Regions from separate parts of the Shewanella loihica PV-4 genome, predicted to be linked through region 2. Evidence: predicted binding sites of a transcription regulator. Region 2 holds the regulator's gene; the other holds the start of a gene.
What was found. The regulator MetJ, encoded in region 2, represses methionine synthesis genes. The targets are predictions, from matches to a motif close to TAGACGTCTAGACGTCTA.
Positions count from the first base shown of each region.

Region 1 (15,991 bases), 230 kb from region 2:
GTGGGGTTATTTCTTTCCCTTTTGGAGGTGATGCCTCACGGCTTATGTATGTATTGGTTCAAACTTTGTTTGGATATTAATTTAACATCGTGGGACTCCATCCCATTGTTATGAGGTGAGTCGGTCTAGTGACCGAAGAAAGTCGTGGGATTCCATCCCACACCCGGGCAAGGAGGACTGCTCGTCCTCGCCAAATACTTCCTTGTAAAAAAGCCAGTTCGGCATCCGTGCCTCTCGCTCAAAACGGTCATTGACATGACCTTCGCCCTTGCATCCACCCTGACGCCCCGGCGAAGTTGTACTCCTTCGTGTCTTTTTGAAAATCCCTATCGCCTCATATTCGCCATCCATGGCTCATCTGAGGCTATCTCGGCATCCATGCCTCAATCACGTGATTTTCTGCAAGCCACTCCGGCAACTTCCAACGGGGTCTTTTAAACCACAACCGGCATCTGTTATAAGTCGCCTTAGATGTGATTTAACTGTCTGTAATGTAAGGGGTTTGAAGGTTTTTGGCTGTGTGCGAATGAGGTTGGATGCTACAATAAGTCCCCATCGAAGTTGCCGAAATACGCAGATGAAAATGCCGTGTGGCCATCATGGATGATGGGCAAGGCTCGGGGGGACAGGAGTCCCATCCGAGTCGTTAGGCGATTTTCATTGGAGTATGAGGAAAAACAACTTCGTCAGGGGCGGCAGGGGAGATGCAAGAGGGGGATTGCTGTTGATCCCCTTCTTGCCCTGGTGTGGAACGGAGTTCCACGATTTACCTCGGCCGCAAGGCCGTATCCGCCAAGCGGTGTGAAATGGAATCCCACGATTTACCTCGGCCGTAAGGCCGTATCCGCTAAGCGGTGTGAAATGGAATCCCACGACTTACCTCGGCCGTAAGGCCGTATCTGCTAAGTGATGTGAAATGGAATCCCACGACTTACCTCGGCCGTAAGGCCGTATCCGCCAAGCGGTGTGAAATGGAACCTCACGACTTACCTTGGCCGTAAGGCCGTATAGGCAAATTAGGTGAAGCCTGGAAGGCTTCGAGTTCTAGCCAAGCAAAGCTTGGCTCATAAAAGCGTAAAAAGGTTTACGCAGGAACCCTCTCCGTTAAACATCATAATCGAGTACCGGTGCCAACCAGCGCTCTGTCTCCTCGACACTCATTCCTTTGCGCTTGGCGTAGTCCTCTACCTGATCCCGGCCGATATTGGTCACGCCGAAGTAGCGCGACTGCGGGTGGGCGAAGTACCAGCCGGAGACAGCGGCGGTGGGGAACATGGCGTAGCTCTCGGTGATCTTGAGATCTATGGTCTCGTCGGGCTTTAGTAGCTCCCACAGCAGGCCTTTCTCTGTGTGATCCGGGCAGGCGGGGTAACCGGGGGCCGGACGTATGCCCTTGTATTTCTCGCGGATCAGCGCCTCGTTATCCAGGTTCTCATCGGCGGCGTAGCCCCAGAACTCCTTACGCACCCGCTCGTGCATCCGTTCGGCGAAGGCCTCGACCAGACGGTCGGCTAGACACTTGAGCATGATGGCGCTGTAGTCGTCATGGTTGGCCTCGAAGCGGGCCACATGTTCGTCGATGCCGTGTCCTGCAGTGACGGCGAAGCCACCCATGTAATCGGCGACGCCAGAGTCTTTCGGCGCGACGAAGTCGGCGAGACAGAAGTTGTCGTTGCCCACACGTTCTATCTGCATCCGCAGATGGTGAGTGGTCATCTCAACCTTGCTACGGCTCTCGTCTGTGTAGATCTCGATATCATCATAATTGACCGTGTTGGCCGGGAAGAGGCCGATGACCGCCTTGGCCGTGAGCCACTTCTCATCGATTATGGTCTTGAGCATCGCCTTGGCATCTTGATAGAGCTTGCGCGCCTCTTCGCCTACCACCTCGTCATCGAGGATCTTGGGGAAGTGGCCGTGTAGCTCCCAGCTGCGGAAAAATGGCGTCCAGTCGATGCGATCGACCAGGTCTTCCAGCGGATAGTCGTCAAACACCTGTCTGCCCAGTTGATTCGGAACGAAAGGCGTATGGGCGTTCCAGTCTTGCTGGCAGCGATTTTCCCGTGCGGCCTCCAGGGAGACGATCTGCTTGCGCTTGGCCTGTGAGTTGCGTTTGTCGCGCATCACCCGATATTCCTCGTAGGCGGCATCTATGGTCGCCTGACGGGTCTCCTTGTTGATCAGCTTGGCCACCATGGGCACGGCGCGCGAGGCGTCGGCGATATAGATGGCGCCTTCGGGGGCGTGGGGTGCGATTTTCACTGCCGTGTGGATCTTGGAGCAGGTGGCGCCGCCTATGATGGAGGGAATATTCAGCCCCGCCTTGTGGAAGGCTTTGACGTTGTGCACCATTTCATCCAAGCTCGGGGTGATAAGCCCCGACATGCCTATGATATCTACCTTTTCCGCCTTGGCGACCTCTATGATCTTCTCGACCGGCACCATGACGCCGAGGTCCACCACCTCGTAGCCGTTACAGGCCAGCACCACGCCGACGATGTTCTTGCCTATGTCGTGCACGTCGCCCTTTACCGTCACCATGAGGATCTTGCCGTTGGACTCGCCCTCGACTTTTTCCGCTTCAATGTAGGGATTGAGGTAGGCTACGGCCTTCTTCATCACCCGCGCAGATTTCACCACCTGGGGCAGGAACATCTTGCCCGAACCAAACAGGTCGCCGACCACGTTCATGCCATCCATCAGCGGGCCTTCGATCACATCCAGAGGACGGCTGGCCAGCTGGCGCGCCTCTTCTGTGTCCTGGTCGATAAACTCTGTGATCCCCTTTACCAGGGCGTGCTCCAGCCGCTTGTTGACCGGCCAGCTGCGCCACTCGAGATCTTCCTTCTTGGCGCCCGCGGCACCGTCGCCACGGTACTGCTCGGCGATCTCCAGTAGCTGTTCTGTGTTGTTCGACCCTTGCACCGGGCAGGGCAGGTTCTGCACCACGGCCTCTACCCTGGCCTTAAGATCAGGATCGATATCGTCATAGATCGCCAGCTGCCCGGCGTTGACTATGCCCATGTCCATTCCCGCCTGAATGGCGTGATAGAGGAACACGGCGTGGATCGCCTCGCGCACCGGGTTGTTGCCGCGGAAGGAGAAGGAGACGTTAGACACGCCGCCGGAGATCATGGCATGGGGCAGGGTACGCTTGATCTCGCGCGTCGCCTCGATGAAGTCCACCGCATAGTTATCGTGCTCGTCGATGCCGGTGGCGATGGCGAATATGTTGGGGTCGAAGATGATATCTTCAGGCGGGAAGCCCACCTTATCCACCAATACCCGGTAGGCGCGGGTACAGATCTCTATCTTGCGCGCCATGGTATCGGCCTGGCCAACTTCGTCGAAGGCCATGATGATGGCCGCCGCGCCGTAGCGTTTCACTAGGGTGGCCTGCTCGATAAACTTGGCCTCACCCTCCTTGAGGGAGATGGAGTTGACCACGCCCTTGCCCTGAATGCACTTGAGTCCGGCCTCGATCACCTCCCACTTGGAGGAGTCGATCATGATGGGTACCCGGCTGATGTCGGGCTCGGAGGCGATAAGGTTGAGGAACTTCTGCATCACCTCGACACCGTCCAGCATCCCCTCGTCCATGTTGATGTCGATGATCTGGGCGCCGTTTTCCACCTGATCCCTGGCGACCGACAGGGCCTCTTCATATTCGCCTGTCTTGATCAGGCGCAGAAACTTGGCCGAGCCAGTCACATTGGTGCGCTCGCCCACGTTCACAAACAGGGAATCGGCATCTATGGTCAGCGGCTCCAGGCCTGAGAGGCGACAGGCCACGGGCAGATCCGGCAGCTCGCGGGCGCCGTGCTTGATGACGGCGGCGCGGATTGCCTTGATATGGTCTGGGGTGGTGCCGCAGCAGCCGCCTATGATGTTGAGCAGGCCTTCCTCGGCCCAGGGGCCGATCACCTCGGCCATCTGCTCCGGGGTCTCGTCATAGCCGCCAAATTCGTTGGGCAGGCCGGCGTTGGGGTGCGCCGACACATAACACTCGGCGATTTTCGACAGCTCCTCGACATAGGGGCGTAGCTCCTGTGGCCCAAGGGCGCAATTGAGGCCGATGGAGAGCGGCTTCACGTGGCGCAGCGAATTATAGAAGGCTTCTGTAGTTTGGCCCGTCAGGGTGCGGCCCGAGGCATCGGTAATGGTGCCCGAGATCATCACCGGCAGACGCTGGCCCAGCTGGTCGAACAGGGTTTCGATGGCAAACAGCGCCGCCTTGGCGTTGAGGGTATCGAAAATGGTCTCGACCATGATGATGTCGGCGCCGCCCTCGATAAGGGCCTGGGTCGACTCGATATAGGCCTCTACCAGATCGTCGAAATGGATATTACGATAGCCAGGGTCGTTCACATCCGGGCTGATGGAGCAGGTGCGGTTGGTGGGTCCGAGAACCCCGGCCACATAGCATTGACGACCGCTTTCGGCGGCAACCTCATCACAGGCGGTGCGGGCGAGTCGGGCGCCTTCAAGGTTGATCTCCCGTGACAGCTCCTGCATCTCATAGTCGGCCATGGCCACCTGGGTGGCGTTGAAGGTGTTGGTCTCTATGATGTCGGCGCCCGCCAGCAGGTAATCTCTGTGGATCTGCTTGATAAGCTCGGGTTGGGTCAGCACCAACAGGTCGTTGTTACCCTTGAGATCGCAGGGCCACTGCTTGAAGCGCTCGCCGCGAAAGTCGGCCTCCTCCAGCTTGTGGTTCTGAATCATGGTGCCCATGGCGCCGTCGAGGATCAAAATTTCCTTATTGAGCCGCGCGCGGATCGCGTCGTTAATCTGCCTTACGTTTCGAACAGGGGATTGGGTCGCCATAACTTTCACCTACTTCAACTGACCTATTGCCTAAACTGCCGCGTCTATCGATTTGACGTGCTATTTTTATTTTGGATGTATAAACGTATAGACGTCTATACTAATCGACTTATAATACCCAGGGCAAGTCAAATGAGTATAAGCTTAAATCTGGTTTGGCTTCGAGGAAGAATGCTGGTTTAGCCGCGTTCCCATGGCAAAAGGCTCTCCCCTTGATAGTGGGTGAATCTGAAAGTTTTTCAAGGTCTTATTTATCTTTCATTGCCACGGGATACTTCCAGAGAGTATCCTGCTAACCATCTAGATTTTAAAGGTTTAATGCTGCAGTTATGACGCAAACGACACTCTATTTGATGCGGCACGGCGAATGTGAAGGCGGCAACTTGCTGCGCGGACATAGCGATCAACCTCTCACCGAGATAGGCTTCGCCCAGATGCAGCTGGCCTATGCCAAGCTGCCCCAGGCGGTGGACAGGGTGATCAGCTCGCCGCTCAAGCGTTGCCGTGTATTTGCCGAGCACCTCACCGCTAAGAATCAGGTGAAGGTGGCCCTGGATGCCGGGCTCAAGGAGATCTACTTCGGCCGTTGGGATGGCCAGCCTATCCCTGAGCTGCATGCCGATCACGGTGAGGAGCTGAGTGCCTATTGGCGGGACCCTTGGGCCAATTCGCTGCCCGAGGGGGAGCCCATGGCTGAGTTCGAGCAACGTGTCGACGAGGTGGTCGAGCAGTTGGTGCATCAGCATTGCGGCGAGGCCTTGTTACTGCTCACTCACGGCGGCGTGATACGTCACCTGATGGCCAAGGCCCTGGGGGTAGAGCGCGCCGTAGGCTTCTATACCCGGCTGAGCCTGGACTACGGCAGCGTGGTCAAGATAAGCCATTACCGCGACAAGGCGGGAGAGGGCTACTGGCGTCTGCATTGGCACGACGCCGAGTGAGTCTGGCCTTGTGTCGGCGGCAAAATTTAGCATAATAACCGGGCGCAGGGACCGCCTGCGCCGGGAGTATGGTGTCGAGATCGCCAAGGCGATAACTCGGACTTAATAGGGAATTGGGGAAGGCCTCGCGCCGCTAGCCCAAACTGTGCCCGCAACTGTGAGTGTGTTGCCTAGTCGAACCCGACCTGGTCGCCACGAGTCAGGATACCTGCCTACTCTCCAACTACTATCTCAAGCGGGTGACTTGAGGGAGCCAATAGATGAAGAATACCTCGGGGCCGAGTCTGGCCCAAGGGCGAGGGCGCCTCGGCGCTGCTTCCCGGAGGGCGCGACCTTGAGCGCCCCCAATCAGCCATCACAAACAGAATCACTCCTGTCTCTCGGCGCCAGTGAAGGATCGAACCTAAGTGCAGGCGATGGCGCCTGCGCGCGCCCGGCGCTGTCGGTGCGGGATCTCAGCTGGCGCTGCGGTGAGCGCGCCATCCTCTCTGGGGTCAAGCTGGATCTGCCAGAGGGTAAGATGCTGGGGATCATAGGCCCCAACGGCGCCGGCAAGTCCAGCCTGCTGCGCTGCCTCTATCGTTTCCTCACCCCTAGCAGCGGCGAGATCCAACTGTTTGGTCAGCCAATCGCCAGCCTGAGCGCCAGGGCCTTTGCCCGCGAGGTGGCCGTGGTGCTGCAAGACACGCCTCAGCATTTCGACATGACCACGGCCCAGCTGGTGGCATTGGGGCTCACGCCACACAAGGCCGCCTTCTCCATGACCACTAAGGCTGACCGCCTGGCGGTGAGTCAGGCCCTGGAAACCGTGGGGCTCAAGGAGCGCGCCGGACAGACCTACGCCTCCCTGTCCGGGGGCGAGAAGCAGCGGGCGCTGATTGCCCGCGCCATAGCGCAGCAGCCTAAGCTATTGATCCTCGATGAACCCACTAATCACCTGGATATCCGCTATCAGATCCAGATCCTTGAGCTGCTCAAGGCCCTGGGGGTGACCGTGGTGATCTCGATTCATGACCTGAATCTGGCCAGCGCCCTGTGCGATCAGCTTTTGCTGCTGGATCAGGGCAAGGCGGTGGCTCAAGGCTCGCCCAAACAGGTGCTGAGTGAGGCGCAGATCGCCAGGGTATTCTGCGTCTGCTGTCAGGTATCGCCCCATCCACAGCACGGTAATCCGCAGATTAACTATTTCTATGGCTATCACCTTCACAATGCTGACCAGAGTGCCCAGCATGGCAGTAGCAGTGGCAGTGCCAATGGCCTGGCTGACCAGCCATTTGAGGCGAAGGAGGCTAACCATGACGAGCGCTAGCCTGAGTCTGGGAAGAGGCTATAGTTCGCTGCAACACCTGGCCTTCGTCTGCCTGGGACTGCTAACCCTGGCGACTCCTGTGCTGGCGGTGAGCTTCGGCGCGGCGCAGATAGGCGTCGCCGAGGTGCTTGAGGTGCTGCTGGCCAAGCTGAGCGGCGCCGATCCCGGCGGCGTGACCGCAAGAATATTGATTGAGCTGCGCCTGCCGCGCATCCTGCTGGCCTTCATCGCCGGATTCGGCCTGGCTCTGGCGGGCGCCGTGTTACAGACGGTGACTCGCAATCCCCTGGCCGACCCTTATCTGTTTGGCATCTCCTCGGGTGCCAGTCTGGGGGCGGTTGTGGTGATCACCCTGCTGGGCGGTGTCGGCGGCGCTTTGGCCAGTGTCGGCCTGCCGCTCGGTGCCTTTATCGGCGCCAGCCTGGCGGTGCTCATGGTGCTGGCCCTGTGCGGACGGGATCTCAACACTCAGATAGAGCGCATGTTGCTCTCCGGGGTGGCGATCTCCTTCCTGTTTGGCGCGCTGGCCAGCTTGATGCTCTATTTCTCCGGGCCGCAATCGGCCGCCTCTGTGCTGTTCTGGAGCCTGGGCAGCTTTGCCAAGGCGAGCTGGCAGATGCTCTGGCTGCCCTGGCTGCTGGTGTTGGCGGCGAGCGCCATCTTGCTGCTGCTTAAGCGGCAGATCCTCGCCATTCAGGCGGGGGATGAGACCGCCCACACCCTGGGCATTCGGGTGCAGCGCCTGCGTCTCGTCAGCCTGCTGCTCTGCTCGCTGATCACCGCCGTCCTGGTGGCCAACTGTGGCGGCATCGGCTTCGTCGGCCTGATGGTGCCCCACATGGTGCGGCTATTGCTGCCGGGGCGTTTCGCCCTGTTGCTGACGGCCCTGGTGGGCGGCCTGTTTATGATCTGGGTGGATGTGCTGGCGCGCTGCCTGCTCAGCTATCAGGAGCTGCCGGTGGGGATCATCACGGCTGTGATAGGCAGCCTCTTCTTCCTGTTTATCCTGGGCGGCAAGCGTAGCAACTAGCCCAAGTCCCCTATGTATTGAAGGAAAGGTGTATGGAAGGAAAAGCGTATTGAACTATGCCAGCAAAGAAGGTGTGGATTGCAATGAATCGAGAACGAGGGCGAGCGATATGAGGTTCCAGTATGTTTGAAGTCACTGTGGTAAGTAGCGAGTTCGATGCCAAGATCCAGCAGAAGATAGACACTAAGACCAAGCCACTGGGCGCCCTCGGCGCGCTCGAGACCCTGGCGATGACTATCGCCAGGGTGCTGGGTCCAGACAAGCCGCAGATAACCAAACCAACCCTCTTGGTGTTTGCCGGCGATCACGGCATCGCCGCCTCCGGCGTCTCCATCGCGCCCAGCGAGGTGACTACCCAGATGGTGATGAATTTCCTCAAGGGCGGCGCGGCCATCAATCTGTTCTGTGCCCAGGGGGGGATCACCATGGAGGTGATCGACTGCGGCATCGCCCAGGAGATCCATGATCAGCCTAAGCTTATCAATCACAGGCTGGGGGCCGGCACAGGTGCGATTCATCGCGAGCCCGCCATGACCCTGGGGGCGGTCAAGCAGGGCTTCGCCATGGCCAGGGAGCGGGTCGCGCTGCATCACGGCCGCGGTTGTAACCTAATAGCCTTCGGTGAGATGGGCATAGGTAACACCAGCTCGGCGGCGGCCATCATGGCGGCGCTGATGGGGCGCGAGGCGGCCGAGTGTGTCGGTCGAGGAACTGGCATAGATGCCGCCACCCTGGCACGCAAACAGCTGCTGGTGGAGCAGGCGCTGTTTTTGCACCGTGAGCAACTGGGAGATCCATATGGCGTATTGGCCTGCCTGGGTGGCTTCGAGATAGTGCAGATGACCGGCGCCATATTGGCGGCGGCCGAGCTGAAGATGCTGGTGCTGATCGACGGCTTCATCGCCACGGCGGCGGCCCTGGCAGCGGTGACTATCGCGCCTCACGCCCGGGACTATATGATCTTCGCCCACGAGTCCGGCGAGCGCGGCCACAAGCTGATGCTGGAGCATCTCAATGCCCAGCCGCTCTTGTCCCTCGGACTACGTCTCGGTGAGGGAACCGGGGCGGCGCTGGCTGTGCCCCTGGTGCAGGCGGCGGCCACGTTTTACAACGAGATGGCCTCCCTCGAAGAGATGGGCATTTCGATTTAGCGGCATTAACAATCTAAGGAACCAAAAGGGAAAGCGCGAAGATGTTTGCCAGAGAGTTAAACCTGTTTTTTATCGCCATGGGCTTCTTTACCCGGATCCCCATGCCGACCTGGGTGAAGGTCGACAATGAGCGGCTCAATCAGGCCAGCCGTTACTTCGCCCTGGTCGGCGTGCTTGTCGGTGGCCTCTGCGCCCTGGTCTATAGCCTGGCGACTCAGGTATTGCCTATCAGCGTCGCCATCTTACTCGCCATGGTGGCCGGGCTGCTGCTCACCGGCGGCTTCCACGAGGATGGCCTGGCGGATACCGCCGACGGATTCGGTGGCGGCTGGCAGGTGCAGGATAAGCTCACCATAATGAAAGACTCGCGTGTCGGCACCTACGGCGTGCTGGCCCTGGTGATGAGCCTGCTGTTTAAGTTTGTGCTGCTCAGTGAAATTGCCCTGTTCGATGGCGATCTTGTGATGGCAGCCTTGGTGGTGGGCCACTGCCTGAGCCGTATGGTGGCGGCCTCCTTAATCTTCACCGAGACCTATGTACGCGATGACGACAGCAGCAAGAGCAAGCCCCTGGCCCAGTCGCAGACCACAAATGAGCTGGGCATTTTGCTGCTGACGGGCATCCTCACCCTCTGGCTCAGCGGTATCGCCTCGGCGCTCTCCCTCTGTCTGGTGTTGCTGGCGGCGCGCCAACTGCTGGTACGCAGTTATCGCCGTCAGATTGGCGGCTATACAGGCGATGTGTTGGGGGCCACCCAGCAAGTGATCGAGCTGCTCTGTTACCTGTTTATCCTGGTGATCAGCCTATGATGCACCTGGTTCTAGGCGGCGCTCGCAGTGGCAAGTCTCGCCATGGCCTTTCCCTGGTGGCCGATTATGTGGCAAGGGGTTATGAGTGCCTGTTTGTGGCCACCGCCCAGGGGCTGGATGAGGAGATGCGCGCGCGCATCGCCCGCCACCAGGATGAGCGCCGTGAGGATGGTTTGTCCTGGCAGACCCTGGAGTGTCCGCTACACTTGAGTGCTTGTATCGAAACTCACGCCAGGGAGAAACGGGTGATCTTAGTCGATTGCCTCACCCTCTGGCTCACCAATCAGTTACTCGAGGGCGATGACTGGCCGCTCGCCAGGGCGGCGCTGCTGCGCGCCCTGGAAACTGCGCCCGGGGCTGTCGTGCTGATCAGCAATGAGGTGGGCTGCGGCGTGGTACCGGCCGACCCCTTGAGTCGCCGCTTCGTCGACGAGGCGGGTTGGCTGCATCAGGCGATAGCTCAGCGAGCCCAGCAGGTGGTCTTGGTCACCGCCGGTCTGCCGCTGATCCTCAAGGATGAGACGAGCCAGGGCGCCAAGGAATAGGAAGAGAAGTCAATGACACCAGATAACTTAAGTAATCAGTGCAATCCGAGCAAACAGGGCGAGCAGGGCAATAGCAATCAAGAGGCGAGTGGCAATATCTTGATGGTGCAGGGCACCACTTCGGATGCGGGTAAGAGCACCCTGGTGGCGGGCCTGTGCCGCTACTTCGCCCGTGAGGGGCGCAGGGTGGCGCCCTTCAAGCCGCAAAACATGGCACTCAATAGCGCGGTGACCCTTGACGGCGGTGAGATAGGCCGCGCCCAGGCGCTGCAGGCCGAGGCCTGTTACCTTGCGCCCCACACAGACTTCAACCCCATACTGCTTAAACCCAACTCGGACACCAGCTCCCAGGTGATAGTCCAGGGCAAGGCCCTGTCCCACATGGAGGCCCAGACCTATTTTGGCAAAGACAGCCAGGGGTATCGCACCAAGGCGATGGCGGCGGTGCTGGACTCGCTGTCACGCCTGGAGCAGCAGTATGAGCTGATCTTGGTGGAAGGGGCGGGCAGCCCGGCGGAGATCAACCTGCGCGAGGGGGATATCGCCAACATGGGCTTCGCCGAGGCGGTGGACTGCCCGGTGATCCTGATCGCCGACATCGACAAGGGCGGGGTGTTCGCCCATATCGTCGGCACCCTGGCGCTGCTGTCTGCATCCGAGCAGGCCAGAGTCAAGGGCGTGGTGATCAATCGTTTTCGCGGTGACATCTCCCTGCTTAAGCCTGGCCTGGATTGGCTCGAGGCCAGTATAGACAAGCCAGTGCTGGGCGTCTTGCCCTATCTTAACGATCTGCATCTGGAGGCCGAGGACGCCCTGGATGCCCGCCAGGTGAGCAGTGGCAACACCCGCTTTCGGGTCTTGGTGCTGGTCTTTCCCCGCATCAGCAATCACACAGATTTCGACCCCCTCAGGCTGCATCCGGATATCGACTTTCGCTATCAGCAGGTAAACGAGGCCTACGACGGTCAGGCAATTGATGCCGATCTCATCATACTGCCCGGCAGCAAGAGTGTGCGGCAGGACCTGGCCACCATGGTCGAACAGGGCTGGGATCGCGCCCTTAAGCGCCACCTGAGATATGGCGGCAAGGTGATCGGCATCTGTGGTGGTTATCAGATGTTGGGGCTGGCCATCGAAGATCCCCAAGGGGTCGAGGGCGAGGCCGGCGACAGCGATGGCCTGGGGCTACTGCCCATAGTCACAGAGCTGACCCCTAACAAGCGTCTGGCTCAGGTTAAAGGCACGATAAAACTGGTGGGTGAGAGCGCCAGCATCGCAGGTTATGAGATCCACTGTGGTCGCTCCACGCTGTTATCTAAGGCGACCAAGCCCCTCACCCTGACGAGTGACGAGGGTAATCAGTTTAACGAGGGCTGCCTGTCTCATGATGGTCAGATCCTGGGCAGCTATCTGCATGGTCTGTTCGACAGCCCTGAGGCCTGTGCGCTGCTCCTTGGCTGGGCCGGGCTCAGCAGCGCGGCCGCCGTCGATCCCGATGCGATCAAACAGGCACAGTTAGACCGCCTGGCCGATACCCTGGCCGAGCATCTGGACATGGCGAGGCTGAGCGCCATCCTCGTCGAGACGCCACTAAGGCGACCAAACAAGAATAATTAGCTAAAGGAGAAAAGATGAGCGCGGATAAGCAGGCGGAAAATCAGGCGGAAAATCATAAGGCCGAGCGTCATAAGGCGCGTCAGCAGAAGGTGAAGGAGGCGGTGGACGCCAAGATCGCCAAGGCTCAGACCGAGAAGGGCGTGCTGCTGGTGATGACGGGTAACGGCAAGGGCAAGACCACGGCGGGTTTCGGTAACATCACCCGCGCCGTCGGTCATGGCAAGAAGGCCGCCGTGGTGCAATTTATCAAGGGCAACTGGCCCTGCGGCGAGCGCGCCGTGCTGGAGAAGGTCGGAGTCGAGTTTCATGTGATGGCCACCGGCTTTACCTGGGAGACCCAGGACAGAGAGAAGGATACCCTGGCGGCGCTGAGTGCCTGGGAGGCGGCCGAGACCCTGCTGAGCGACGACACCATAGACATAGTGCTGCTGGACGAACTCACCTACATGGTGAGCTATCACTATCTTGATCTGGACAGGGTGCTGACGGCGATCAAGAACCGTCCGCCCATGCAGCATGTGATTGTCACGGGGCGTGCCTGTCATAGGGCGATTTTGGAGCTGGCGGATACCGTGAGTGAGGTGCAGCCCATAAAGCATGCATTTGAGAGTGGCGTTAAAGCCCAGCTCGGCTTCGACTACTGAAAATTGCTATTGCAGTGCTCAATTGCGGCGTTGCGTCCTCATTCACGGCTCGCCTACCGGTAGGTATGTCTTCGCCGTTCATTGCGGGGCGCCTTGCACTAGAGCACTTCATGACGCAATTTAGATTTCTTCCTGTTTGCTCCTGTGGCGGTATTGTCTGCGCTGACTCACCCAATCACATACTCATGTATGCTCATGGGCTGAGCCAGCTGGACGGCTTAGCCACAGAAGCAAACAGATTGAAATGAGCGAGTGGATTTTCTTCGAGCTCACCACGGTGGCGATCTCTGTGAAAAATTGATTGGGATGGCGGGTTGAAATGTTTGATTGCGAACAAGTTATTGTTCTGTCAGCTTAATATGGAAAGGGAAAAGGAATAGATGAAGATGAGGGTTAAGCTGTGGCTGTTGTTGGCCTTGCTGCTGTGTGTGCCTGGGCTTAAGGCGGCGCCTGCAAAACGGATCATCGCCCTGTCGCCCCATGGGGTGGAGATGCTGTTTAGTATAGGGGCGGGGGACAGTGTAGTCGCGACCACAGATCATGCCGATTTTCCCGATGCGGCCAAGGCGATCCCGCGGATCGGCGGCTACTACGGCATACAGATAGAGAAAGTTATCGAGCTCGACCCGGATCTGATTGTCATCTGGGGCGGCGGCAACAAGCGCGAGGATATCGAGCGCCTGACCCAGCTGGGTTATCCCATCTATAACAGCGACCCTAAGACGTTGGAGGCGGTGGCTGACGATCTGCTGGCGCTGGGCAAGCTGACCGGCAAGGAGCGCGAAGCGGAGCGGGTGGCCGAGCAGTACCTTATCGGCCTCAAGGCGCTCAGTAAGGAAAATCGGGCCAAGGCGGCGGTGCGGGTCTTCTATCAGCTCTGGTCAGTGCCTCTGATGACGGTGGCCGAGGGCAGCTGGATAGAGCAGATTATCCAGGTCTGCCACGGCGAGAATGTGTTTAGCGACGCGGGGAACGAGTATCCCCAGGTGAGCCTGGAGGCCGTGCTGCTCAAGCAACCTCAGGTGATATTGCAGAGTCAGGATGAGGGCAATGTGCGCGGCATTGACTGGTCTGCCTGGCAGGAGATCCCGGCGGTGAAGCAGCGCCACATCTATCAACTGGATGCCGACCTATTGCATCGAGCGACACCAAGGGCCATCTTAGGGATTGAATCTTTGTGCAAGGCCCTGGACAAGGCGAGATAAACACAAATTAAAATTAAAACTAAAGCTAAAACAATGCGCTAAACAATAAGGAGATAAATGATGACTATGCTACTGGCCTGCCTACTCTTTGCCATGTTGCTTCCCTACCTGGCCAAGGTGCCCGTGGCCATGGCGATGGCCAAGCAGGGGGGCTATGACAACGCCTATCCCAGAAGCCAGCAGGCTCAGCTGACCGGCTTCGGCGCCCGCGCCTTGGCAGCACATCAGAACGCCTTCGAGTCCCTGCTGATCTTCGCCGTGGCGGCGCTGACCGTGATCGCACGGGACAAGGTCGACGACACAGTTGGTCTGTTAGCCCTTGTGCATGTGCTGGCAAGATGTGCCTATCATCTCCTCTACCTGCTGGATAAGAGCACCCTGCGTTCGCTTTCCTGGTTCGTGGCCATTATCGCCGCCTTCGCCATCTTCGCCCGGGCGTTTTAACTCCTTCCTTAATGCCCACTCAGTGGGTTCGCCATGAGCGCAGCCCTGTACTTTTAGAGAGAGGGGCTGCCGCTTACTAGCTCGCTAATCTTCCAAGTGTTTTAACGCTCTACCCGGCTTTCTCCTATGTCCGTACTTTCTCATCTGTCCGGCTTTCCTCATATGCGGACACTCGGGGAAAATGACCGGACACTTTTGCGGGTGTCCGCGGACACTTTCATGAAATACTTAGCGGACATCTTCATCTAAATTATTGAAAATTAGTGAATATAAAAGTTGGCACGGCAATTGTAATCCTAATGGGCAGAAATCGACTCGGTCGAGTAACGGACACTGTTAGGGATAAACAATGATTAAAGATACCAGCGCACAAGATAAGCAAGTTGCCCCCAGCCTCGGACGCCGCATCAAATGGCCTGTCACTATCGGCGCAGGCGTTCTCCTGGTTTCTGGTCTGGTGTGGGCCAGCGTCAGTGGCAGCAGCGTGAGCGAGTCTATCGACCGTAGCGAGCTGCGTTTTGCCACTCTGGAACGCGGCACCTTAGTGCGTGATATCGCCTCTACCGGCAAGATAGTCGCCGCCAACGCCCCTATCCTCTACGCCCCAGAGAAGGGCACGGTAACCTTAATCGCCAACCCGGGTGACAAGGTGGAGCAGGGCCAGGTGGTTGCCACCATAGAGAGCCACAGCCTGACCAACAACCTCAAGCAGCAGCAGGCGCTGCTGGAAGGGATGCAGAGCAGCCTTGAGCGTGCCCGTCTCGATGCCCGTCGTGATCAGCTTAAGGCGATACAGACCCTGGATATGGCCAAGGTGGATCTCGAGGCGGCGGATCGCGAGAGTCGCCGTGGCGACCAGCTGATCGAGTCCAGCCTGATCTCTAAGATAGATTATGAGAAGAGCAAGGATGAGCTGCACAAGGCCAAGCTGCTCTACGCTCACGCCCAGCAGGAAGCCGAGCTGATGAAAGATACCCTCAGCTTCGAGCTGAAGAACAAGGCCTCAGAGGTGGATCGTCAGGCCCTGGTGGTCGCCGAGCTTGAACGTCAGGTGGCGGCGCTGAACATCACGGCCCCCGTCGGCGGCATCATAGGTAACTGGCTGACCGAGCAGAAGGCCCGTATCGGCCAGAGCCAGCCCATATTGACCGTTGTGGATCTCAGCGCCTTCGAGGCCGAGCTGGCGGTGCCAGAATCCTACGCCGACGAGCTGGGGATTGGCATGGATGTCGAGCTTAACTTCGGCGGCCAGCTGGTGATGGGCAAACTGTCGGCCATCTCTCCCGAGGTGCGCAACCGTGAGGTGACTACCCGAGTGCGCTTCGAGCAGCAAGCTGCCCTGCACCTGCGTCAGAACCAGCGTCTGTCGGCCCGCGTCTTACTGGAAAATCGTCCCGACGTGCTCATGGTCAAGCGTGGCCCCTTCGTCAACAGTGGCGGCGGCACCCTGGTCTATGCCGTCAAGAACG
Region 1 is NC_009092.1:806,266-822,256, forward strand. It holds gene metH (methionine synthase) at 1,105-4,827, opposite strand; gene SHEW_RS03660 (histidine phosphatase family protein) at 5,157-5,768, shown strand; cobalamin riboswitch at 5,820-5,998, shown strand; gene SHEW_RS03665 (ABC transporter ATP-binding protein) at 6,103-7,077, shown strand; gene SHEW_RS03670 (FecCD family ABC transporter permease) at 7,064-8,107, shown strand; gene cobT (nicotinate-nucleotide--dimethylbenzimidazole phosphoribosyltransferase) at 8,230-9,258, shown strand; gene SHEW_RS03680 (adenosylcobinamide-GDP ribazoletransferase) at 9,300-10,067, shown strand; gene cobU (bifunctional adenosylcobinamide kinase/adenosylcobinamide-phosphate guanylyltransferase) at 10,064-10,612, shown strand; gene SHEW_RS03690 (cobyric acid synthase) at 10,625-12,229, shown strand; gene cobO (cob(I)yrinic acid a,c-diamide adenosyltransferase) at 12,244-12,873, shown strand; gene SHEW_RS03700 (cobalamin-binding protein) at 13,254-14,078, shown strand; gene SHEW_RS03705 (MAPEG family protein) at 14,139-14,522, shown strand; gene SHEW_RS03710 (efflux RND transporter periplasmic adaptor subunit) at 14,872-15,991, shown strand, end outside.
Region 1: metH (methionine synthase) is a predicted target of MetJ. The motif match lies at 4,908-4,925, and genes of this name have one in related genera.

Region 2 (15,991 bases):
CCAAGTTCGCTGCGCTTGGCCTCGAAGATCGCCTGGGCCTGCTTCTGATTCTCATGGGTAAAGGCCAGTTCGGCGCGACCGTGGGCCAACGACCAATAGGCCAGTGGCGTCAAACCTGCCTGGGCAAAACAGGCCAGCAGCTGAGGCAGTTCGACCGATATGGTCAAGCTAAACAGACTGACGCTGGAGAGGCTGGTCACCACAGGGGCACTGGCCGAGGAGCTCTTAGGGGCGATCAGGGTAAAATCTGTATGGGGTGCGTAGCTTGAACGCACCGCCAGGCTGACTTCGGTGTCGAACAATGGCTGCAGAGTGCGGTTATGCAGCACCGGAGAGCCAAGGTGCGCCAGGCGGTTGGCCTCGGTGAGCGACATACTCTTAAGCAACTTGGCATCGTTAATTCGGTTAGGGTCGGCGTTGAACACCCCTTCCACATCTGTCCAGATGGTGACACGTTCGATATCCGCCAGGCTAGCCAGTAAGGTGGCGCTAAAATCTGAGCCGTTACGGCCCAGCAGCAGGGTATCGCCCTGCTCGTTGGCGCAGATAAAGCCGGTGATCACCAGACGCTCCTGGGGATGAGCCTCGAGCAGTGCCTGCACCTTCTGGCGTGACTCGCCAAGGCGGATCTGCGGCACGGCGCCTTCATCGGCGACCAGTAGGGTGCGGGCATCGACATCGGTCGCCGCCACGCCAGACTCGCGCAGCAGCGCCGCCAGCAGACAGGAAGACCAGCGCTCGCCGAAACTCACCACCTGGTTGCGTTGATAGTCGTTCAGTTCATCCAGCGACAGCAGGCTGGTCAGCTGCGACTTGTCGGTGGCCAGTCGTTCTCTCAGGCTGCGGGCCTGCTCGTTGGAGAGCAGCTGCTCGATCAGGTTCTGCTGGTAACTCACCAGCACCTGTAACTCTTCCTGCCACAGCTGATCTGTGTCGCACAGCTCCAGCAGGCGATATAGGAAATTGGTACTCTTACCCGCAGCCGACACCACGATAAGATCATCGCTGTGGCCATGGGTCAGTAAAATGTGGGCGACGCGGCGGTAACAATCTGCATCCGCTAAACTAGAACCACCAAACTTATGCAAATGACATCGTGTCATTATCTGCTCCTCAAACCCTTTAACTACTTACCGCGATAGCCGCTTCTAAACCCGCAAGAATATCTGCCACCAGATCCTCGCCATCTTCTATGCCCACTGACAAACGGATCAGGGTATCTTTCACGCCCGCCTCACGGCGTGCATCTGGGTCCATGGCTCTGTGGGTCATGGTCGCGGGGACCGCCACCAGACTCTCTACGCCTCCCAGACTCTCGGCTACCGAGAAGTATTGTAACGCATCTAAAAAGGCAACGAGTGCCGATTCGCCACCTTTTAATTCAAAACTCAGCATAGCGCCGAAGCCCTTCTGCTGTCTGGCCGCAATTTCATGGCCAGGATGCTCGGCAAGCCCCGGATAATACACTTTTTCCACCGCCTTGTGGTCACAAAGCAGTGCCAATACCTTCTGAGCGTTGGCTTGGTGTTCACGAATGCGCACCGCCAGGGTTCTCAGCCCCCTCAGGGTCAGGTAGCTGTCGAAGGCTGACCCGGTCAGACCTAGAGTGTTTGACCACCAGTGCAGCAGCTCGCCCACCTCAGGGTCTTTGGCCACCACGGCGCCTCCCACTACATCGCTGTGACCATTGATATATTTGGTGGTGGAGTGCACCACGATATCGGCCCCCAGCTGCAGTGGCTGTTGTAACACAGGAGAGAGGAAGGTGTTGTCCACCACCACCTGAGCGCCCACCTTGTGGCTTGCCTGGGCGATGGCCTCAATATCGACCACACGCAACAGCGGATTAGAAGGAGTCTCCAGCCACACCATCTTGGGTGACTGGGTCAGCGCCTGCTCAAGCGCTCGCTCGTCGGTTTGATCCACCACCAATAGCTTGAAGGCGCCCTTCTTGGCCAGGTTGGTGAAGAGGCGATAGCTGCCGCCATAGCAATCGTGAGGCACCACCAGCAGATCCTCTGGTCCTAACAGGCTGGTCACCAGGGTGATGGCGGCCATGCCGGTACAGGTCACCACGCCGGTCGCCCCTTGTTCCAGTTCAGCAATCGCATCGCCGAGAATGGAGCGGGTCGGATTACCGGAACGGCTGTAATCGAACGCCCGCGGCTGTTGATGCCCTTCAAACGAGTAGTTTGTCGACAGATAGATAGGCGGCACCACGGCACCGTGCTGAGTGTCTGACTCTATGCCTCGTCGTACGGCGGCGGTGGCTAGTTTACGCGCTGTCATCTTCAACTCCTCAATATGGATCTGGGCAGGCACCTCGGACAAAAGAGATGTCTGGACGTCTAAATGTACCTAAGCCGGTAGTGAGCGTCAACAACTTTTGGACGTTTAGACGTCCAAACATTTAGAAATCTATTTGCATTTGCCAAAAATTCGAGGCAATAATTTGACTGTAATTTGTAAGGGTTTAAAATCTGCACCGAATTTTAGAATTTACAGGTGAGTCAATGACTGAGTGGAATGGCGATTATATCAGCCCCTATGCTGAACATGGTAAGAAGAATGAGCAGGTAAAGAAGATCACTGTCTCTATTCCTCTTAAGGTGCTTAAGGTGTTAACCGACGAACGCACCCGGCGCCAGGTCAACAACTTGCGTCACGCCACTAACAGCGAGCTGCTGTGCGAGGCCTTCCTGCACGCCTACACCGGTCAACCACTCCCCCAAGACGATGACCTGTCTAAAGACAAGCCAGATAGCATCCCAGCCGAAGTCAAACGTCTGATGACCGAGATGGGCATAGAGTGGGAAGAGATGGAGTGATCCACTCACACACGAATCGATAGAGGGATCGCTAGGCGGTCCCTCTTTTAGTTTTCAACCTTAGCCTGGAACATTGCAGTGCCTGCACTTCCGCTCGATCCCCATATTCTGGCGCTAGCCTCGCTTATCGTCTTCGTCGGCGCCCTCACCCAGAGCCTGATCGGTTTCGGCATGGCAGTCGTCGCCGCGCCTCTGCTCTACCTTATCGAACCGTCACTTGTGCCTGCGCCCGTGATCCTGATGGGCTTCTCTATCGCCCTGCTGACCCTGATCCGCGAGCGTGGCGCCCTGGAATTCAACGGCCTGCAATATGCCTTGCTGGGACGCATCCCCGGCGGACTGATCGGCGCCGGCCTGCTCATGGTCGCCCCCCAGGACGTGCTCGGCATGACTATCGCCATCATCGTGGCCATCGCCGTACTGCTGAGCCTGATGCGGCTCAACTTAGTGGTCAACCGCCGCAGCCTGTTTATCGCCGGGGTGATCTCGGGGATCTTCGGCAACATCGCCGCCATCGGCGGACCGCCGCTGGCCATACTGCTCTCGGGTAAAGATGCCAAGCAGTTTCGCGCGGCCCTGTCGGCCTTCTTCATCTTCAGCTCCACTATCGCCATAGTGATCCTGGGGCTTACGGGTCTGCTGACCCTACATCACTTCTACTGCTCGGCGCTGCTGCTCCCCTCTGTGCTGCTGGGTTACCTGATGGCCAATCGCCTGGTGGGACGCATAGACAAGAATAAGACCCGCATCATGACGCTGGTGCTCTGTAGCCTGAGCGCCATCTTGCTGGCCGCCAAGTCCTTAAGTGCCCTGCTCTAACACCTAGGCTCAAGAGAAGGCCGGCATCACAGCCGGCCTTTTCATTCTTAGAGAAACATACTCCTAGAAATGATAGGAAGTCTGAATCACCCCACCCACGGCGTCATCTGTGCCCACCAGGCCGGTCAGGTCCAGATTGAAGGAGCGACCTATGGTAAAGCCTGTGCCCAGGGTATAGAGATTACTGCTGGTATCTTTCATGTCGTGGCGATAGCCGACACGCAGGGCCAGCCAATCAGTCGCCCTCATCTCACCGCCCAGGCGCCAATACTGGGTCTCGCCTATCTCATCGAATCGCTTATGACCATTAAGATCCACATCTGTCGTCAGGCTGAAGTTATCCCAATCATAAGCCACACCTAAGGTATAGAGAGCCTCGACACGATAGGTAAACTTGCGCCCCATCGCCTCGACTGTGTCCAGCTTCTGGCTCACCAGGTTACGTCCCGACAGGCCTATGGTCATGCGTTCGAGTGGCTGAATGGCCACGCCGATATCCAGGTTTGCCACGGTATCGTCGTTGCGGTATTTGTTGTCGTCGAAATCATCGGCATCGAAGTTGTTGGCACTGACCACATAGTTATAGGTGTCTATGCGCTGCAGCTTGGGCGAGATACCGACAGCGACCGGCATGTTGACGATCGACAGCGGGAAGCTGAGGGCCACACCAAGATCTGAGATGGCACCGGCGACCACGGCCCCCTGCGAATCCAGATCAGTGACCGCAGGCGGATTGTTAGGGTCGAGATTGGTCAGGGCGTCTATGTCGCTGTCCTCGATCACCGCCACGCTCACCGCATCGATATAGGTCTTGTAAAAGATCGACATGGGCATGCGCTTGGTGGGCAGGACCACGGAAAAACCTAGCCCCACACTGCCATAGGCATTTTCACCATCGAGGGACTTAAGATCGGCGACCAGCATGTCGCGGTAATTGGTGATCCCAGTGACGTCGCTGGCATTGATGGCCGCCTCCAAACCGTCATAGGAGGCCTGCAGGGCGTCGAATTTGTCGGTCAGATTATCGATATTCGCAGCCTCGGCGCCCAGCACGGGCAACATCACGGCGCCGCCGGAATACTTGGGGGCATGAATGGCTAACAGGGCGGGGTTGATAAAGGCGGCACCTTCGCGGTTAGAGGCCGCGACCCCGGTTCCGCCCATGGCATCACTACGGGCTTCGTTGTAGAGGGAGGCGGCAGATGCCAGTGAGGCACTACCAGACAATAACACTGCGATGACCAAGCTAAGGTATTTCATCTCATTCACCCCGTTCATTATTTTTGTTCTCGCTCAGGAATCTACCCGAGTCGTCTTTAAAGATAGACTAAGACGGCTAAAAAGTGCTCTCAAAACAGCTCGATCAGACACTTTTTTTTAAATCATTTTGCCGCCCCTTCCCATTGCCAGAGAAACCTGCCGATTCAGTTCGCCACCCTACCCGTTAAAACAGGACCATTTGCAATACAAAAACAAGCAAAAATACCTATTTAGAGAGAGCTGAAATAATAAAGTGTGATCTAACTAGGTGGTTTATCCCCGAGAGCAAGATCACAAGATAGCAAAGCCTTAAAAACAAAAATCATTAAATTTCATTGCATTACACCTTATTCATTAGATTTTTATCCATGATATTTTTATCAATTAGATTTTTTTCATGAAGGTGATCAACATCAAATTTACAACTACCCCCTTTTGGTAAATTTTCCAACAAGAAACAAGCATTTTGTTTCAGGTTAATAAATCGCTCAGAGTAGCGATTAAGGAAAATGATGATGAAAAACGTTGCCAAAATAGCTACATGCTTAATCCTCGCCTTCACCGTAGGCGGACAAGTCTACGCCGTCGACGGTGGTAACCCTAAGAAAGGGAAACACCTTTATAAAAAAGAGTGCAAGGCCTGCCACAGCAAGGGCGATGCCGCCGGTGAACTCACCCCCATGAGCAAGACCATGAGCCAGTGGGATCGCTTCTTCAAGCGCGACATGCACGGCGCCCAACCAGACGTATTTAAAAAGCTCTCCGACAAAGAACGCCTGGATATCCAGCAATTCTTATACGACCACGCGGCCGACTCAGATCAGCCACAGACTTGCGGTTAACCACAGCTTTTGTAATCGAAGCGCTCATTCACCGCTCCCGATGAGCGCCTAAGGAGAGATTCACATGCGTACTCTACTGTCTATATTGATCGCTAACGCCCTGGCTATGTCAGGCTCAGTCTATGCCGCCGATAGCGATGCGCAAAAAATAGCCGAACTTAAACAACAACTTGCCGATCTCACCGAAGAGATCGATCAGATCAACAGCCGCGTCGATAAGAACGAGCGCCACACCGCTCTCGACCGATTAGAGATCACCGGCGATTTCCGTACCAAGGCCCATTCATTGCATTACCAAAATGTCACCTGGAACCCTGCAATCAAGGTGGACTTCAACGATTTTGGTGCTAAAGCCATGTCTGGTGCCTTTGGTATGCCTAACGATCCTAACTCCCCCCTGGGACAGATGATGGCTGCCAACCCGGAGCTTGCCGCCGCCTTTCAGAGCGGCATGCTACAAGGCGTGATGCCTTACGTGCTGGCCCCCAAGACCACCCAAGATATCAATAACGACATCTTCTACACCACACGTCTGCGACTCAACCTCAAGGCCAAGGTATGGGATAACGTCAGCTTCGCCGGCCGTCTCAGCATGTACAAAAACTGGGGTGACTCCACAGGTGTTCAAGTCTTCGACTCATGGCGTTCATTCACTATGGATGGCACCAACAGTGGTAACACCAGCGGCGACTGGCTCAGGGTCGAACGCGCCTACTTCGACTGGAAAAACATAGGGGGCAGCAACACCTACCTCTCTATCGGTCGTCGTCCATCTACCTATGGCCCACCAACCCAATATCGTGAAAACGAGAAACGCGGCGGTACGCCATCTGGTCACCTGGTTAACTTCAACTTCGATGGTCTAACTCTGGGTTACAAGCTGGGTGAGCTCACCGGCATCGAAGGTCAGGTAGTTCGTTTCTGTTATGGCCAGGGCTTCGAGTCACAGTGGGGCAATGGTGAGATGTTTGGCGATATCGTCACCAAAGACACCCACCTGGGCGGCTTTAACATAGATGCCATCAACGACGGTAATCACTTCCTGCAATTCACCCTGTTTGGCGCCAAAGATATCAACGATGGCTTCAAGGGCACCATGGCCTTCCCCACTCAGCTAGCGGGAATCTTTGCCCCGACCATGTACCAGGACATGCAGAAGTTCAGCAACTTCAACTTCCAGACCCGAGTACAGCCTAGCGGCGTGATCGGCGACATGTACCTGGGCGGCATAGGTTACGCCTACGAGAGCGATGAAGACTTCAAGGCCTTCGCCTCTTTCGGTTGGACCCGCGCCGAAGGCAACGGTAATGCCGGTATGTTTGGTGGCATGCTCAGCGATGCGGTATTTGAAGCCCAGCTCAATGCCGACGGTAGCGAGATCATCATGATGCCAAGCGCTGCCGACGAGAACGACACCAAAGATGGTTACGGTATCTATGTGGGTATTCAGATCCCGGCGCCATACGGCAAGTTCGGCCTCGAGTATAACTATGGTTCCAAGTACTGGACACCGTTCACCCAGGCCCAGGACGATCCTATCGGCAGCAAGCTGGCTACACGCGGTCATGTGGCCGAGGCCTACTATATGTTTGATATCAACCCAAGAATGTTCATCAAACTCGCTGGTCTCTACTACGACTACGAATACACCGGCAGCGGCACCCCTGTGGGCGCACCGCAGAAGGTGGATGATGTGATCGCTGGCTCTGCCTTCTCTATGTTGCCAGTAGTCGATACCGCCTATGACATCAACGCCTCACTCGTCGTCAACTTCTAACTAAGCTATCTCCCCCGGCCTAGGCCGGGGGTAGGGAACAGACAATGAAACACACACTTTCTCTTACGGCGATGTTTGCTGCAGGGGTATTCGGCTTGGCCAGCCTCAATGCCATCGCCGAAAACCCGCATAAGGAAGCCATTCAGGGGCCCTTTACCCAGGGCTCTCAGGTGACCGAGCAGTGTATCGAATGCCATGAAGATCACGCCAAAGACTTTATGAAGTCTTCTCACTGGACCTGGGAGCTAGAACAGAAGCTGCCCGGACGCACGGTAAAACGGGGGAAGAAGAACGCCATCAACAACTTCTGTACTTCTATCGCCGGTAACGAGCCTAGATGTACCAGCTGTCACGCAGGCTATGGCTGGAAAGACAACAACTTCGACTTTAGCGACATGACCAAGGTCGACTGCCTGGTGTGTCACGACACCACAGGTACCTATGTCAAAGACCCTGCCGGTGCCGGCGAGGCCCTGGCTAAGGTCAACCTGGAACGTGTGGCACAAAATGTCGGCATGCCGGTACGTGACAACTGTGGCTCCTGCCACTTCTACGGTGGCGGCGGCGACGCGGTGAAGCATGGGGATCTCGACTCCTCCATGGCCTATCCCGACAAGGCCACCGACGTGCACATGGACAGCGATGGCAATGACTTCCAGTGCCAGACCTGTCACACCACCCAGCAGCACCAGATCACCGGCAATGCCATGGGCGTATCGCCAGGCGGTGAGAACGATATCGGCTGTGAAAACTGCCACGATAGCGCGCCACACGCCAACAAGCGCCTCAACACCCATACGGCCAGCGTCGCCTGTCAGACCTGTCACATTCCATTCTTCGCCCGCAATGAGCCGACCAAGATGAGCTGGGACTGGTCGACCGCGGGTAGCGATCAAGAGGAAACCGTGGACGAGTATGGCAAGCACACCTTCATGAAGAAGAAAGGCAGCTTCGTCTGGGGCAAGATGGTCAAGCCTGAATACGCCTGGTACAACGGCAAAGCCGATGCCTACATGGTGGGTGACAAGATGGATCCATCCAAGGTCACTAAGTTGACTGCACCACTGGGTGATATCACAGACAAGACCGCCAAGATCTACCCATTCAAGGTGCATCGCGGCAAGCAGATCTACGACAAGAAGCAGAACATTTTCGTTACCGCCAAAGTCTATGGCAAGGGCGGTTACTGGAAAGAGTTCGACTGGGATAAGGCCGCCAAGCTCGGCATGGAGGCTAACCAGGCACTGGCCCAGCAAGGCATCAAGTACAGTGGTGAGCATGGCTTTGCCGAAACCGAGATGTGGTGGCGTATTAACCACATGGTTTCGCCAAAAGATCAGGCGCTCAAGTGTAACGACTGCCACAACAAGGGCACACGTTTAGATTGGCAAGCCTTAGGTTACGAAGGCGACCCAATGAAGAACAAGAAAGGCGCTAAACACGCCAAGTAATTTGTAATCCCCTTTCGTCATCTCCCTGCAGCAAAGAGGTCTGGTCCACCAGGCCTCTTTTTTTTGCCCATCGCACTCACCCATCAGGCTACCAATCCGCCAGGCAGCCAATCCACCAGGCTGCCAATCCGCTCAAAATAATGACGAGGCAAGCTTTGCAGCTAAATCAAAAGTATAGAAATTTGTCTTATATCTAACCCTTGTCTTAGCTGCTAGCTTTAGTCCTAGCAACATTGAACTACACTCTTGTTTAATCACCAATTATTCCAAGGGACGGCATAGATGGTTAAAACCTTTCGTTTGCTCGCACAGAATCAGTCGTTCAACGAACTGCTCCTCACCTCTGTGTTTATCAATCTGCTTTCACTCGCCCTGCCTTTCACCATGTTACAGATCTACGATCGTATCTTGCCCAACGAGGCACACGGGACGGCAACAGTTCTAGTGATTGGAGTCGCTATCGCCATCCTGTTGGAGCTAATACTCAGGTACGCCCGTAGCTGGCTGCTGGGCGCTTCGGCGGCCAACTATGAGCTGCACACCATCACCCGGGTGGTGAAGCGTCTGCTCAATGCCGATTACCACCACATAGAGAATCTCGGCGCGGGCAAGATCTCCCACGGCATCCACAGCATAGCGGCCATGCGCGACATCTATTCCGGCCAGGCGGCCGTGGCGCTGATGGATTTCCCCTTCGTTCTAATCTTCCTCGCCCTAGTGGCCTACATAGGCGGGCCGCTGGTGTTTATCCCACTGATCGTCTGGCTGATCGCCGGCGTGAGAGTATGGCAGCTGGGGCAGAAACTCTCTCTCGCCACTAAGGAGCTAAGCCTGAGCCAGGATGAGCGCACCCGCCTCTTGATGCTGGTGCTCTCAGGCCTCACTACCACCAAGGCGATGGCCCTCGAGTCCCGCATGACCTACGCCTATAAGAAGATCAATCATCAGCGCCTCGCCCAGCAGGAGGAGGTCGACTGGTTGTCGGCGAAACTACAGGAGCTGATCCAGGGCACCGCCCAGGCCACCACCCTGTGCCTGGTGATGATAGGCTGCTTCGAGGTGCTCAACGGTAACCTGACCACGGGTGGCTTGGCGGCCTGCTCCATCCTGGCCGGGCGCGCCGTCGCCCCCTTAAGCGCCATCGGCAGCCTTAGGGCCAAATACGTCAGTGCCAAGGAGGCGATGGATCAGGTCAATGCTTTGATCGCGACGCCCCAGGAGACCTTTAACGGCCAGACCCGCTATCAACAGAAACTGCCCCTCGGCCCCATTAGCTTCGAGAGCGTCAGCGCCGAGAAGACCAGTGCCCGGCTCGACAACATCAGCCTCACCATACCTGCGGGCTGCATAGTTACCGTTACCTCCAACCCCATGACCCATGCCAGCCTGCTACTGAGCACCATAGGCGCCTATCACCAGCTAGATAGTGGGCAGATCGCCATCGCGGGTGTGCCGCAGCAGGATCACGACGGCTTCGAGTACCGTCAATCCATCTGCTATGTTCCCCCCTGGGCCAGCCTCTTCAGCGGCTCCATCTTGGAGAACATGACGCTGTTTCGCCGCGAGCGTGAGGCGAGCGCCATGCTGATCGCCGACCAACTCGGCCTATCGGCCACCCTGGCGCAGCTGCCGGCGGGTTATCAGACCCAGGTGGGCAGCAATGAGAATCAGGTGCTCAACAAGGGGGCAATCAAGTTGATCGCCCTGGTACGAGCCCTGGCGCAGTCCCCCTCCATCCTGCTGCTGGATGAGCCTATGGTTTCACTGGATGCCGACTCCCAGGCCCGCCTGCTACAGGTGTTAATGGAGCGGCGCGGGCAGATGACGGTTGTCATCGCCTCCTATTTCGATGAGGTCGCGGCGCTGAGCGACATGCAGATCGCACTCGGCGAGCACGGCGAGCTGGCTGGTCAAGCTCAAGGCCAAGGAGGAGTACGCTAATGAATCAGCACCTAGATCCGATACATCTACCCAAGTCGCTGCTGATCGCCCTGTTCCATCAGCTGGGCCTTAGCGTGCAGGCCAGCAACATAGACAAGAGCGATCTCCACGACAGGCTCACCCATCTCGAAGCCTATATTCTGCTGAAGAAGCATCATGTGGGCATCAAGGTGCAGGCACTGGATGCTAACCTCCTGGTCCACAGCGTCTACCCCTTCATCTTGCTGCCTCAGGATGGCGAGCCTATGGTGGCGCGGCGCAGCAACCACAGTTTTCAATACTTAAGCAAAGATAATCAATGGCTCACACTCGACAAGCTGCCGGGCGCCGGCCACGTGTTTCTGGTGGAGAGCCTGCCGGCCCAGAGCCGAAGCAGCAGCGTGTTCGCCTCCCATCTCGCCAAGCTCAGGCCCTGGTATCGCCCCATCTTCTGGCTGAGTCTGCTATCCAGCCTGAGTGGCCTCGCCATTCCACTCTTTACCATGGCGGTGTACGACAGGGTCATCGGCGGTCAGGCGCCGCAGATCCTGCCCAGCATTGCCTTGGGTGCGGCCCTTGCCTTGGGAATTTTTGTCGCCAGTCGGCTGCTTAGGGCACAGGCACTGGCCAATGTCAGCAACCGCTTCGCCAGGGATCTTTCCGGCATCACCTTCAACCGCCTGCTGAGCATGCCCCTTAGCCTGCTCTCACGGGTCGGCCTCTCCAGCCATATCGCCAGGATGCGCAACGCCGAGAAGGTACGCAGCCTGGTGGCCGGCCCTGGCGGAGGCGGCCTCATCGATCTGCCCTTTACCCTCATAGCTCTGGTCGCCATTACCCTATTGAGTGGTGTTTTGGTGCTGGTGCCGCTAGGCATGTTGCTGCTCTTCTATCTGGTGATGAAGGCGCTGGACAAATTTACCCAGGCCGCCGCGCCCACCATCAGCGGCGAGTACCAGAACAGCCTGAACGAGCTCTCGACTCACCTGCTACCACTTAAGAGCGCCGGCGAGAGTGGTGCCTGGTACGAGCAATTTATGCGCCGCGCCCGGGAGCATTGCCGGCAGAACTTTCTCTACAGCAAACGTGCGGGACTCAACGCGGCGGTGGCCCATGCCATGGGACTGTTTACCGCCCTAGCCACAGTGTTTACCGGCATCTTCCTGGTGCTCAACCAGAGCATCACCCCGGGGGCGCTGATCGCCTGCGTCATGTTGATCTGGCGGATCACAGGCCCGGCGCAGCTGGCCTTTGCCTCGCGGCAGAAGTTTACCCTGCTCAAGGGCGCCGTCGATCAGTTCGACCGTTTCATGGGCGTAACCACAGAGTTCAATGAGCTCAGGCTCGACTCGCCAAATCTCAACCAGACACCGGCGCTCTCCTTTAAGCATGTGACCTTGAGATACAGCGCCGACAGCGAGCCCGCTCTCTCCGGGGTAACCCTCGACATCGAAACTGGCGAGACGGTGGCCATCATAGGCCCCAACGGCAGCGGCAAGACCTCGCTGCTGCTCACCGCCATAGGAGTTATCGAGCCCCAGGCCGGCTTCGTCACCGTCAACGGCAAAAACCTGAAACAATTTGACCCTGAGATCTTCCGTCAGTGGGCCGCCTACAGCCCCACCAACAGCGAGATCTTACCCGGCACCCTGGCGGACAACCTGCGCCTGGCCAAGCCAGAGGCCAGCGACGAAGAGCTTAAGCAGGCCCTCACCGATGCCGGCGGCGCCTCGCTGCTGCAGGCGCTAAAACAGAACATAGATGCCAACCTCTTTTCCCGTGGCACCAGCATGTTCTCGGCGGTGGAAAGCAGCTATATCAGCCTGGCAAGGGCCCTGTTGAAAGGCTCTCCCCTGCTGGTGATGGATGAGCCGATAGCCAATCGCAATCCCTTTGCCCGACAGGCCTTTATCCAGACCCTCAAACGCCTCAAGGGCAAGACCACCATCCTGTTCACCACTCACGATCAGGCGCTGATTCAACAGGCCGACAAGGTGGTGATCCTCGACAAAGGCACTGTGGTCTACGCAGGGCCTCTGCCTAACCAAGACGGTGTGACGACACAAGGTGCAACCAACCAGGACTCAACCCCCAGCATGGAGGCCTCACAAAATGAATGACAGCCAACTCACTCAGCGTTCATGGCCTGAACACGAATTTACCGAGGCCGTCGAGGCGCCCGCCGAGAAGCGCGCCATTCGCCGCATCACCTTCTTTATCGCCACGGCCGTCTTCATTCTGCTGATCTGGTCTATCTTCACCAACATAGAGGAGATCGCCAAGGCCAAGGGCCAGGTGGTGCCGCTGGGTCACAGGCAGGTGATCCAGAGCCAGACCGGCGGCACCCTGGCATCGATCGCCGTCGCCGAGGGAGATCTGGTCCAGAAGGGCGACCTTATCGCTAACTTTGTCGCCACCGACAGCCAGGCGCTGAAGGAGGAGCTACAAAGCAAGCAGGCCAACCTGGAGCTGAAGATAGAGAGATACACCGCCTTCCTCGAGGAGCGTGAGCCCGATTTTAACGCCTATCAGCTCGGCTTCCCCGCCCTAGTGGCTCAACACATCAACGCCCTGGCACGTATGAATCAGGAGAAGCAGGCGATCATCGCCCTGTCCGAATCTGACGTGGCCAAGTCTGAGGCTGAGCTGGCCAGTGTCGAGCAGGAGATCACCCCGCTCAAGGATCAGATCCGCTCGGTAGAACAGACCCTCAAGATGATGAACTCGGTCAAGGAGCAACAGGCGGTTTCTAAACTCAGGATGCTGGAATCACAACAGAAACTCGACGCCTATATCCGTGAGCTCAAGGTGCTGGAGGGGCGTCGCAGCGTGCTGCAACGCAACATAGACAATCAAGAGAAACAGCTGGCCCAGAAGCAGGCGAGCCTCTTCAACGAGGTGGGCGAGAAACGCACAGACGCCCAGGCCGAACTGCTAGGCATAGTTGCCCGGCTCAAATCCTCTGACTCCCTGGTGCAGCAGAACCGGGTCACCTCGCCGGTGGATGGCATCATTCAATCTATCCCCAACAACTCCGCGGGTAGCGTGATCCAGCCAGGCGGTACCGTGGCGGTGATCGTCCCCACCACACCCACTGCGCTGCTAGAGGCCAAGCTGTCCCCCAGAGACATAGGCTTCGTCACCGTCGGGCAGAAGGCCCGCATCAAGATAGATGCCTTCGACTACAGCCGCTACGGCGCCATCGATGGGCTGGTGAAGAAGATCTCCCCCAGCACGGACGCCGACGAGAAAGGTGGCGTCTTCTACAAGGTACAGATAGCCATCGACAAACCCTACTTCGGCGACCAACCCGACAAGCTGGCGTTGATCCCCGGCATGACGGGAGAAGCCGACATAGTGACAGGCGACAAGACAGTCTTCCAGTACCTATGGAAGCCGGTCTTTACCAATGTAACCGAAGCCTTTGGTGAACGTTAGGAGAACGCCATGAGCCAAGATAAGCGCCCCAACACGCCGCCTCAGGACGAATCTAGTCAGGCTAGGAATCAGGCGAAGCCGCAAACCAATTCGCAGCCGGCGAGCGAGCCGGAGCCGTTAACAGAGGCTCAGCGACGTGAGCGCGAGGCGGAACGTCTCGCCAGGGCGCAGGATAAGGCGGTCCAAAAGCTCAAGGCCGAAGAGTATCGCGATGGCAAGACGACGAGCCGCTTCAATCAAGATCTGGTGGCGGATAAGCCTTGGCACGCGGCCGCCAGCGCAAGCGCAGAGCCACAAATAGAGCACGCAGATCTGGCAAATAGTGCAGATCAGGGCCCAATGGCTCAGGGAGATCAGACACCAAGTTCAACAGAATTAGACGATAGGATAGCGTCAGCGGCTCAGTCACAGCAAAGCCAGTCTCATCAAAGTCAGTCCCAAGAGGTTCAGTCACAAGAAGCCCAGACACAGGAAACTCAAACGCCAGAAGCACAAGCAAATGCGGCGCAGGTGCAAAACAAGTTGGCCCACCGCGCAGCGCAGACCACGGGTATAGAGGAGTTTAGCGGCTTCGAAAAAGGCACAGCCCAGGCCCCAAACCTGACGCCTCTTGCTCACGCCCTCACCTCAGGCGGCACGCCACCCGCCTTTCAGGTGACCCTGACGAGCAGCGAGACACAAGCTCATAAGCCACCACAGCCGAGCACAGGCTCGACACAGCAGCCAAGCACACAGCAAACAGGCACTCAGCCCCCAACAACTGAGCGCCCCACTACCGACCCACAGGTCTCGCTTACTGGCACTGGCACTGGCACTGGCACTGGCACTGGCACTGGCACTGGCACTGGCACTGGCACTGGCACTGGCACTGGCACTGGCACTGGCACTGGCACTGGCACTGGCACTGGCACTGGCACTGGCACTGGCACTGGCACTGGCACTGGCACTGGCACTGGCACTGGCACTGGCACTGGCACTGGCACTGGCACTGGCACTGGCACTGGCACTGGCACTGGCACTGGCACTGGCACTGGCACTGGCACTGGCACTGGCACTGGCACGCATGAAAATCCGTTACATATTGATAGTCAACAAGATTTTCAAACGATTAAAGAAAATAGTGTTATCGATACGGTATCGGACAAACTCGCGGCCAGCGGCGACACTAAGGATACCGTCACCTGGTCGGTAGAGACCAGCAAGGGGCAATATGGCGATCTTGTACTGAATCCCAGCACAGGTGAGTGGCACTATCATCTCAACAACTTCGATGCCAAGACCAATGCCCTGTTCGAAGGCGAGCACCACAATGAAACCTTTACCATTACGGCCACAGACAATTTGGGCAACAGAGTCAGCAGCGTCATATGCGTCGCCGTCGAGGGCAGTAACGATCTGCCGGTGATCTCCGGCGTCCATCATGCTAGCCTCAACGAGCTGGGCTCGGTTGATAAGGTGTCGGGGCAATTGATCGCCACGGATCCTGACACGGGAGACGGCGTCCATTGGGCTGTGCCCCATTCATCAGGCGTCTATGGCGAGCTAGTGATCGACCCAGATACAGGTGTCTGGCAGTATCGGATCGATAATAGCTCGCCCAACACCCTGGCCCTACATGCAGGCCAGGTGGCCACGGAAACCTTCAGAGTCACGGCA
Region 2 is NC_009092.1:575,474-591,464, reverse strand. It holds gene SHEW_RS02670 (bifunctional aspartate kinase/homoserine dehydrogenase II) at 1-1,103, opposite strand, end outside; gene metB (cystathionine gamma-synthase) at 1,123-2,289, opposite strand; gene metJ (met regulon transcriptional regulator MetJ) at 2,514-2,828, shown strand; gene SHEW_RS02655 (sulfite exporter TauE/SafE family protein) at 2,907-3,647, shown strand; gene SHEW_RS02650 (conjugal transfer protein TraF) at 3,711-4,907, opposite strand; gene SHEW_RS02645 (c-type cytochrome) at 5,420-5,749, shown strand; gene SHEW_RS02640 (DUF3373 domain-containing protein) at 5,814-7,526, shown strand; gene SHEW_RS02635 (tetrathionate reductase family octaheme c-type cytochrome) at 7,571-8,977, shown strand; gene SHEW_RS02630 (ABC transporter transmembrane domain-containing protein) at 9,260-10,918, shown strand; gene SHEW_RS02625 (peptidase domain-containing ABC transporter) at 10,918-13,017, shown strand; gene SHEW_RS02620 (HlyD family type I secretion periplasmic adaptor subunit) at 13,010-14,335, shown strand; gene SHEW_RS20645 (VCBS domain-containing protein) at 14,345-15,991, shown strand, end outside.